2 regions of the Streptomyces sp. URMC 129 genome follow, and region 2 is predicted to be linked to the other one. Evidence: riboswitches for the same ligand, from Rfam matches in the RefSeq annotation. Region 2 holds a riboswitch; the other holds the start of a gene.
What was found. A riboswitch is a leader RNA that binds a small molecule or an ion and turns the genes downstream of it on or off. The one in region 2 is predicted to bind glycine.
Positions count from the first base shown of each region.

Region 1: it holds a riboswitch for glycine, as region 2 does, so the genes downstream of both, gcvP (aminomethyl-transferring glycine dehydrogenase) here and gcvT (glycine cleavage system aminomethyltransferase GcvT) in region 2, are expected to answer to the same signal.

Region 1 covers NZ_JBPQTQ010000026.1:27,907-32,312, reverse strand. The annotation lists gene ACSNOC_RS08130 (DNA polymerase IV) at 1-1,335, shown strand, start outside; gene ACSNOC_RS08125 (PRC-barrel domain-containing protein) at 1,230-1,628, opposite strand; glycine riboswitch at 1,765-1,862, shown strand; gene gcvP (aminomethyl-transferring glycine dehydrogenase) at 2,048-4,406, shown strand, end outside.
Region 2 covers NZ_JBPQTQ010000083.1:12,789-17,194, reverse strand. The annotation lists gene ACSNOC_RS17910 (protein kinase domain-containing protein) at 1-440, shown strand, start outside; gene gcvH (glycine cleavage system protein GcvH) at 490-873, opposite strand; gene gcvT (glycine cleavage system aminomethyltransferase GcvT) at 924-2,054, opposite strand; glycine riboswitch at 2,228-2,319, opposite strand; gene ACSNOC_RS17895 (enhanced serine sensitivity protein SseB) at 2,469-3,236, shown strand; gene ACSNOC_RS17890 (enhanced serine sensitivity protein SseB C-terminal domain-containing protein) at 3,348-4,124, shown strand; gene ACSNOC_RS17885 (Dps family protein) at 4,244-4,406, shown strand, end outside.

The sequences.
Region 1 (4,406 bases), on a different contig from region 2:
GCCACCGCCTCGTACGAGGCCCGCCGCTTCGGGGTGCGTTCCGCGATGCCGACGGCCCAGGCCCGGCGGCTGTGCCCCAACGGCGCGTATCTCGTCCCGCGCTTCGGGGTCTACCGGGGGATCAGCGAGATCGTGATGGGCCTGCTGGCCGAGCTGTCCCCGCTGGTGGAGCCGCTCAGCCTGGACGAGGCGTTCGTCGATCTGGCGGCCGGCGGCACCGCCGCCACCGGCGGCGAGGCGCGCCGCGCGGGGGAGCGGCTGCGGGCCCGGATCCGGGAGGCGACGGGGCTCAGCGGCTCGGTGGGGCTGGCCGGCTCCAAGATGCTGGCCAAGATCGCCTCCGAGCGGGCGAAGCCGGACGGACTGCTGCTCATCGAGCCCGGCACCGAGCGGGAGCTGCTGGCGCCGCTGCCGGTGCGGACGCTGCCCGGCATCGGCCCGGCCACCGCCGAGGTGCTGCGCAGGGCCGGTATCACCACCGTCGGGGAGACGGTGCGGGCCGGGGAGGCGGAGCTGCTGCGGCTGCTGGGCAGGGCGCACGGCGCGTCGGTGCACGCCATGGCGAACGGGGTGGACGAGCGGCCGGTGGTGGCCGACCGGGACACGAAGTCGATCTCCGTGGAGGACACCTTCGACGTCGACGTCACCGACCGGGCGCGGATCCGGTCCGAGGTGGCGCGGCTCGCGGACCGCTGCGTCGCGCGGCTGCGCGCGGCCGGGCGCTCGGGGCGCACGATCGTGCTGAAGGTCCGGCGGTACGACTTCTCCACCCTCACCCGCTCCGAGACGCTGCGCGGCCCGACGGACGACCCGGTCGTGGTCCGGGAGGCGGCCGACCGGCTGCTGGAGGGGGTGGACACCACCGCGGGGGTCCGGCTGCTGGGCGTCGGGGTGAGTGCCCTGGCCTCGTTCACGCAGGAAGACCTGTTCGCCCAGGCGGTGGAGGGGAGCCGGGAGGCGGCGGCCGAGCCGGAGCCGGAGGCGGGCAGGCCGGCGGAGGCCGGGCCGGAGGCGCCCCGGCGCTGGCTGCCGGGGCTCGACGTGGCGCACGAGCGGTACGGGCCGGGCTGGGTGCAGGGCAGCGGACTGGGCCGGGTGACCGTGCGGTTCGAGCGGCCCGGGTCGGAGCCGGGCCGGGTGCGGACGTTCGCCGTGGACGATCCGGAGCTGGCGCTCGCCGAGCCGCTGCCGCTGGCCGCCGCCGGGGCCGTTCAGGCCGTTCGGGCGGGTCAGTCCGTCCGGTCGGTCCGGTCCGGACCGTCGCCCGGGGAGGCGAGCCGGCCGAAGTCCTCGTCGGCGCCCTCGTCCCCGGCGCTGGGCACGTCGAGCCCGTAGTGGTGGTAGAGCCGCAGCTCCTGCTCGGGGGAGAGGTGGCGCCCCACCCCGAAGTCGGGCGCGTCTCTGATCAGCGCCCGTTCGAACGGCACCCGCAGCGCGTCGTCCACCAGCTCGCTCGGCTCCAGCGGCACGAACGCGTCCCGGGTGAACAGCCCGGTGCGCACCGCCGCCCACTCCGGCACCCCGGTGGCGTCGTCGAGGTACACCTCGTCCACCGTGCCGATCTTGGTGCCGTTCCGGTCGAACGCCTTGCGGCCGATCAGGCTCCGGGGGTCGATGTCGGTCTGCACGGTTCCTCCAACCGATCGCCACTCGTCAGGAAAAAGTCCTCTATGACATACGTAAGAGCACAATCCGCCCGCTGGCCAGTCGAGTGGCTCCCCCGTACCGCGCGAAGGGGGCGCTGGTAGGCTCGAAGACGGTTGACGACCTCGTGCGGGAGAGTCCCGGTGTCACCCGGCACCGGGCGCCGAAGGAGCAAACCCTCCCCGGAATCTCTCAGGCCCCCGTACCGCGCGAGGGAAGCCACTCTGGAAAGCAGGACGGCCCGCGGACCCGCCGGATCCGCGTCCGGCCTCACCGACGGTGCAAGCCGTGCCGCGCGAGTGACACGGCGAAGCTCTCAGGTCGACATGACAGAGGGGGAGGCCCGTCAGGCACGGCCGCCTGGCACCCCCGCGGGTCGTCGCGACCAGGAGGAGCCTCCGCAATGAACGTCCACCGCATTCCGTTGTCCGCCCTGGAGCAGGGCACGCCCTTCGCCGCCCGGCACATCGGCCCGGACGCCGCCGACGTGGCGAAGATGCTCGCCCACGTCGGCTTCGGCTCCCTGGACGAGCTGACCGCCGCCGCGGTGCCCGAGGCCATCCGCTCCACCGACGCGCTGCTGCTGCCCGACGCCCGCGACGAGGCCGCCGTCCTCGCCGAGCTGCGGGCGCTGGCGGCCCGCAACACGGTGCTGGACTCCATGATCGGCCTGGGGTACTACGGCACCTTCACGCCGCCGGTGATCCTGCGCAACGTCATGGAGAACCCGGCCTGGTACACCGCCTACACGCCCTATCAGCCGGAGATCTCGCAGGGCCGACTGGAGGCGCTGCTCAATTTCCAGACCGTCGTCACCGACCTCACCGGCCTGCCCGTCGCCGGCGCCTCCCTCCTCGACGAGGGCACCGCCGCCGCCGAGGCGATGGCCCTGGCCCGCCGGGTCGGCAAGGGCCGGGGCGGCGTCTTCCTGGTCGACGCCGACTGCCTGCCGCAGACCATCGCCGTGGTACGGACCCGCGCCGAGCCGACCGGCGTCGAGGTCGTCGTCGCGGACCTGGCCGACGGCATCCCCGGGGAGGTCGCCGAGCGCGGCATCTTCGGTGTGCTGCTCCAGTACCCCGGGGCCTCCGGCGCCGTCCGCGACCCGCGCGCCCTCATCGCGCGCGCCCACCAGCTGGGCGCCGTCGTCACCGTCGCCGCCGACCTGCTCGCCCTCACCCTCCTCACCCCGCCCGGCGCCCTCGGCGCGGACATCGCGGTCGGCACCAGCCAGCGGTTCGGCGTCCCGATGGGCTTCGGGGGGCCGCACGCCGCCTTCATGGCCGTCCGCGAGGGCTATGCCAGGAGCCTGCCCGGCCGCCTGGTCGGCGTCTCGCGCGACGCCGACGGCCGCACCGCGTACCGGCTCGCCCTCCAGACCCGGGAGCAGCACATCCGGCGCGAGAAGGCCACCAGCAACATCTGCACGGCGCAGGTGCTGCTCGCCGTCATGGCCGGGATGTACGCCGTCTACCACGGGCCGGACGGCCTGGCCGCCATCGCCCGCCGCGTCCACCGCTACGCCGCGCTGCTGGCCGCCGGGCTGCGCGACGGCGGCGTCGAGGTCGTGCACGACGCGTTCTTCGACACCGTCACCGCGCGGGTGCCCGGACGTGCCGCGGCCGTGGTGGCGGCGGCCCGCGAGGCCGGGGTCAACCTCCGCCTCACCGACGCCGACCACGTCGGCATCGCCTGCGACGAGACCACGGGCCGGGCGCAGCTCGCCGCGGTGTGGGCCGCGTTCGGCGTCGCGGGCGACGCGTTCGGCGTCGACGCGCTGGACGCCCGCACCCCCGACGCGCTGCCGGAGGCGCTGCTGCGCGCCGACGAGTACCTGACGCACCCGGTCTTCCACCGGCACCGTTCGGAGACCGCGATGCTGCGCTACCTGCGCCGGCTCGCGGACCGCGACTACGCGCTGGACCGCGGCATGATCCCGCTGGGCTCCTGCACCATGAAGCTCAACGCCACGGCCGAGATGGAGCCGGTCACCTGGCCCGAGTTCGCCGCGATCCACCCCTTCGCCCCGGCCGGCCAGGCCGAGGGCTATCTCGCGCTCGTCCGGGAGCTGGAGCAGCGGCTCGCCGAGATCACCGGCTACGACGCGGTGTCGCTCCAGCCCAACGCCGGCTCCCAGGGCGAGCTGGCCGGGCTGCTCGCCGTGCGCGCCTACCACCGGGCGGCCGGCCAGCCGCAGCGCACCGTCTGCCTGATCCCGTCCTCCGCCCACGGCACCAACGCCGCCAGCGCGGTGATGGCCGGCATGAAGGTCGTCGTCGTCGCCACCGGCGAGAACGGCGACGTCGACGCCGAGGACCTGCGTGCGAAGATCGCCCGGCACGCGGACGAACTGGCCGTGCTGATGGTCACCTACCCCTCGACGCACGGCGTCTTCGAGGCGGACATCACCGGCATCTGCGCCGCCGTGCACGACGCGGGCGGCCAGGTGTACGTGGACGGCGCCAACCTGAACGCGCTGGTGGGCCTGGCCAGGCCGGGCCGGTTCGGAGCCGACGTCTCGCACCTGAACCTGCACAAGACGTTCTGCATCCCGCACGGCGGCGGCGGACCCGGGGTCGGCCCGGTCGCCGTCCGCGCCCACCTGGCGCCGTACCTGCCGGGGCACCCGCTCCGGCCCGAGGCGGGTCCGGCGGGCGGCGGCGGGGGCCCGGTGTCCGCCGCGCCGTGGGGATCGGCCGGGATCCTGCCGATCTCCTGGGCCTATGTGCGGCTGATGGGCGCCGCCGGGCTGCGCCGCGCCA
Region 2 (4,406 bases):
CGTTCCCGGAGAACTCCCTGGCCCGCCTGGACGCCTGCACCCTGCTGGACGCCGACGCGCTGGCCGCCGTCATCCCCGGCGTCGACGTCACGGAGCCCGAGCCCGGGTTCGCCCACTGGAAGTGCGCGTGGTCGAGCACCAGCGACCCGCTCCGGGCGGTGGTGCGCTTCGACCAGAACGACGCGCTGAGCGGCGACGACGGCCGGCCCACCCTGATCGGCGGGCGCGACGCCTTCGTCACCCCGCTCGGCGACGGGGACGGCTCGTGCACGGTCCGGGTGGAACACCGCTCCTTCACCGGACGGCGCGGTACGGACAAGACGGAGATGCTGCGCGTGGCCGTCATCACGGAGGACCCGGGGCACGCGTCGGGCGAAGAGCTGTGCGAGACGGCCCTCACCCTCGCCACCTCGGCCACCGCGGCCCTCCCCCCGCCCTGACGGCCGGTCGGCGCCCCGCCGTCAGTACGCGGAGAGGGCCACGGGGCGCTCACTCCTCGGTGAACGCGGTGTACTCGTCGGCGGTCAGCAGGTCGGGCTCGCCCGCCGTGTCGTCCACGCGCACCTTGAACAGCCAGCCGGCCGCGAACGGCGCGGAGTTCACCAGGGCGGGGTCGTCCACCACGTTCTGGTTGACCTCGGTGATCTCGCCCGACACCGGCGCGTACAGGTCGCTGACGGACTTGGTGGACTCCAGCTCGCCGCACGGCTCGCCGCCCGTCACCGTGGCGCCGACCGCGGGGAGGTCGACGTAGACGACGTCGCCGAGGGCGTTGGCGGCGTAGGCGGTGATGCCGACCGTCGCCACGCCGTTCTCGGCGGGCGACAGCCACTCGTGCTCCTTGCTGTAGCGCAGGTTCCCGGGGTTGCTCATGGTGCTTCTCCTGGTCGGTGGCGATGGCGGTGGGGCGTCACGTCACGCCCTCACTTCTGGCGCTGGTAGAAGGGCAGGGCCACGACGTCGAACGGTTCGTGGCTGCCCCGGATGTCGACGGCCACACCCCCGGTGCCCGGCGCGGCGTGCGCCGGGTCGACGTAGGCCATGGCGATGGGCCTGCCCAGGGTCGGGGAGGGGGCACCCGAGGTGACCCGGCCGATGACGGCGCCGCCGGCGTCCACCACCGCGTACCCGGCGCGCGCGACGCGGCGTCCGCGTGCGACGAGGCCGACGAGCGCGCGCGGCGGAGCGCTCGCGGCGCGTTCGGCGGCGGCTGCCAGCCGTTCGCGCCCGACGAAGTCGCCCGGCTTGTCGAAGCGCACGACGCGCCCGAGTCCGGCGTCGAACGGGGTGGTGGCGGTGGTGAGTTCGTGCCCGTACAGCGGCATGCCCGCCTCCAGGCGCAGCGTGTCGCGGCAGGCCAGGCCGCACGGCACCAGCCCCTCGGGCCGCCCGGCCTCGGTGAGCGCCCGCCACAGCGGCTCGGCGTCCCCGGGCGCGCAGAACAGCTCGAAGCCGTCCTCGCCGGTGTACCCGGTGCGGGCGATGAGGGCGCGGCGGCCGGCGACGGTGCCGGGCAGGCCCGCGTAGTACCGCAGCCCCGCCAGGTCGGCGTCGGTCAGGCGGCCGAGGACGGTGGGGGACTCGGGGCCCTGGACGGCGATCAGGGCGTACGCGTCGCGGTCGTCGCGCACGGCCGCGCGGAATCCGGCGGCCCGGCCGGTCAGGGCGTCCAGCACGGTCCCGGCGTTGGCGGCGTTGGCGACGACGAGGTACTCGTCCTCGGCGAGCCGGTAGACGATCAGGTCGTCCAGGATCCCGCCGGCCGCGTCGCAGATCATCGTGTAGCGGGCGCGGCCCACGGGCAGCGCGGAGAGCAGGCCGACCAGCGCGTGGTCGAGGAACGCGCCCGCCTCCGGGCCGGTGACGGCGATCTCGCCCATGTGGGAGAGGTCGAAGAGCCCTGCGGAGGTCCGCACCGCCTGGTGCTCGGCCCGCTCGCTGCCGTAGCGCAGCGGCATGGACCAGCCGGCGAAGTCGGTCAGCGTCGCGCCGAGCGCGCGGTGCACCGCGTCGAGGGCGGTGGGGCGGGGGGTGCGGGCGGTGTCGTCCGTCATGGCTGGCTCCAGGATGGCGGAAGGGGGACAGGGGCGGGGCGTCCCCTCCCCATCTGTCATCGGCACCTGAGAGGTTCGCCGCGACCCTGCCGGGCGGCGCGGCTTGCACCGTGGGTGGGGCCCGTACCGCGTCGCCGGGGCCCGGCGGCGGACGGCCCGCTTTCCAGATTCGCCTTCCGCGCGCGGTATCGGGGCCTGAGAGATTCAAGGGAGGACTTGCTCCTTCGGCGCCCCGGCGGACCGGGGACTCTCCCGCGCATGGTCGAGCGGCCAGTATGTGATTGTCCTGATGTCCTGCTCGCACATCATCGCATGAACGGTCGCAGGGGTGCCGCCGGGTCATCCGGCCGGGCGGACTCAGCCGTTAGGGTGGTGACGGACGGACAGGACCGGGGAGACAAGGGGTCGACGGGGATGAGCGTGCCCAGGCCGGGGGCCGGCTACGGCGGCGGCTGGCCGAGCAACGAGCTGGAGGAGGCCCTCGCCACCGCGCTCGGCGCGCGGGACGCGGGACCCCGGCTGCTCCAGGTGCTCTCCCGCAGCTCCGTGTGGATCCCGCTGCCGGAGGGCGGCGGCCCGGAGAGCAGGTCGCTGGACCTGCCCACCATCGACCTGGGCGGTGGCGTCTATGTGCCGGTGTTCAGCTCCGCCGAGCAGCTCCACCTGGGCGGCGCCTCGCATCTGTCGTTCGCCGTCGCGCCCGCCTGGGAGTTCGCCCGCGGGCTGCCGCCGCAGGTCGGCATCGCCGTCAATCCCGGTGGCACGGTCGGCATTCCGGTGCCGCCCTCGGCCGTCGCCGAGCTGTGCCGCGCCACGCCGGGCGAGCGCACCCCGGGCGTGCCGTCCGGCGCGCGGATGCGGCTGTTCCAGCCGGACTGGCAGGAGGAGCCGGTCGACTTCCTGAGCTCCGCCTCGGCGGAGCTGTCCGCGCTGTGGTTCGTGCGGACCGCGCGCCGCGGGCTGGCCAGCGCGGAGGGCGGCCCGCCGTCCCTCTTCATCGGCGTGGAGCTGGAGGACCTGGACGAGAAGTCCCGCACCGCCGTCAACGACGCGCTCGGCCGCGCCCTGGCCGCGCGGCCCGTCGTCTGGCCGGTGCAGCTGGTTCTGCTGGATGCCGCCGATGACCCTGTGGTGGACTGGTTGCGGGAGTGCGTGCCCCCCTTCTACGCCCGGAACGCGTGAGCGCCCGGTACCCGTCCGCGTGGTCCCTGGCTTCCGGAGCCGCGGTGCCGGGCATGTGAGGGGTGGCTGACGGGCACAGGTGCATCCGAGGTGCGAGGAGGTCCGCCCCCTGTGAGTGCGGGACGAAGCGTCGAGGAGCTGCTGCCCCTGATCACGCCCGACCGGCTGGACACCTACGAGGAGCTGCTCGCCGCCCTGGCCCGGAGCGAGGTCTGGATGCTGCTGTGGCACGGCGGCCCGGGAGAGCCGGAGGCGCGGTACGGCAGTGTGGAGGTCGCGGGCCACGGCTACGCGCCGGGTGTCACCTCCGAGCGGGAGCTGGTGGCCAGCGGCTGGACGCGGCGGCACGAGGTCGTCAGCGGCCGGGACATCGCCGCCGCCCTCTACCCCGAGCACTGGGGCCTGTGGCTCAACCCGCACACGCCGGGCGGCGGGCTCGGCATCCCGTGGCTGGACCTGCGCCGGATCGCGGGCGGCCTCGACCGGCTGCCCGCCGGGCCCTTGCGGATCACCGAACCCAGCGTCCGGGCGGACGCGTTCTACGAGCGGCTCGTCGCGCTCGCCCGGCGCACGCCCGTGCTGCGCAGCCTGCGGCGGGCCTGGGTGCGGCCGGCGCTCGGCCCGGCGTACCTGGTGATCGGGCTGGACGTGGACGACCCGGGGGAGCGGACCGCGGCGGCGGTGCGGTGGATGATGAGCCAGGCCATCGAGGCCGTGCCCGCCGGGCTGCCGGTCGGCACGGTGGCCATGGCCGACGCCTACGACCCGGTGGCGATGTGGCTGCGCGCCAACGCCCGCCCGTTCTACGACCGCGACACTCCCGGCCCGCCCGCCCAGGACCCGGGCGGGCTGCGCCAGCACGGGTACGGCTACCCGCGCCCGTACTGAACCGCTGGTTTCGCGTGCCCACCGGGGGTTACCCGTCACGGTGCCGCCCCGGGCCCACGGAGGTAACCTGGCGCTCAGACTTCGCAAAAATGGACGAAAGCTCCGAAAGGGGACGCTGTATGTACGCCATCAAGAGCACGCTGCCGGACGCCACCCTCAAGATCGTCGGGGAGGCGCTCCAGGGCGCGCTGGTGGATCTCATCGATCTGTCACTGGTCGCCAAGCAGACCCACTGGAACATCATCGGTCCCCGCTTCCGCTCCGTTCACCTCCAGCTCGACG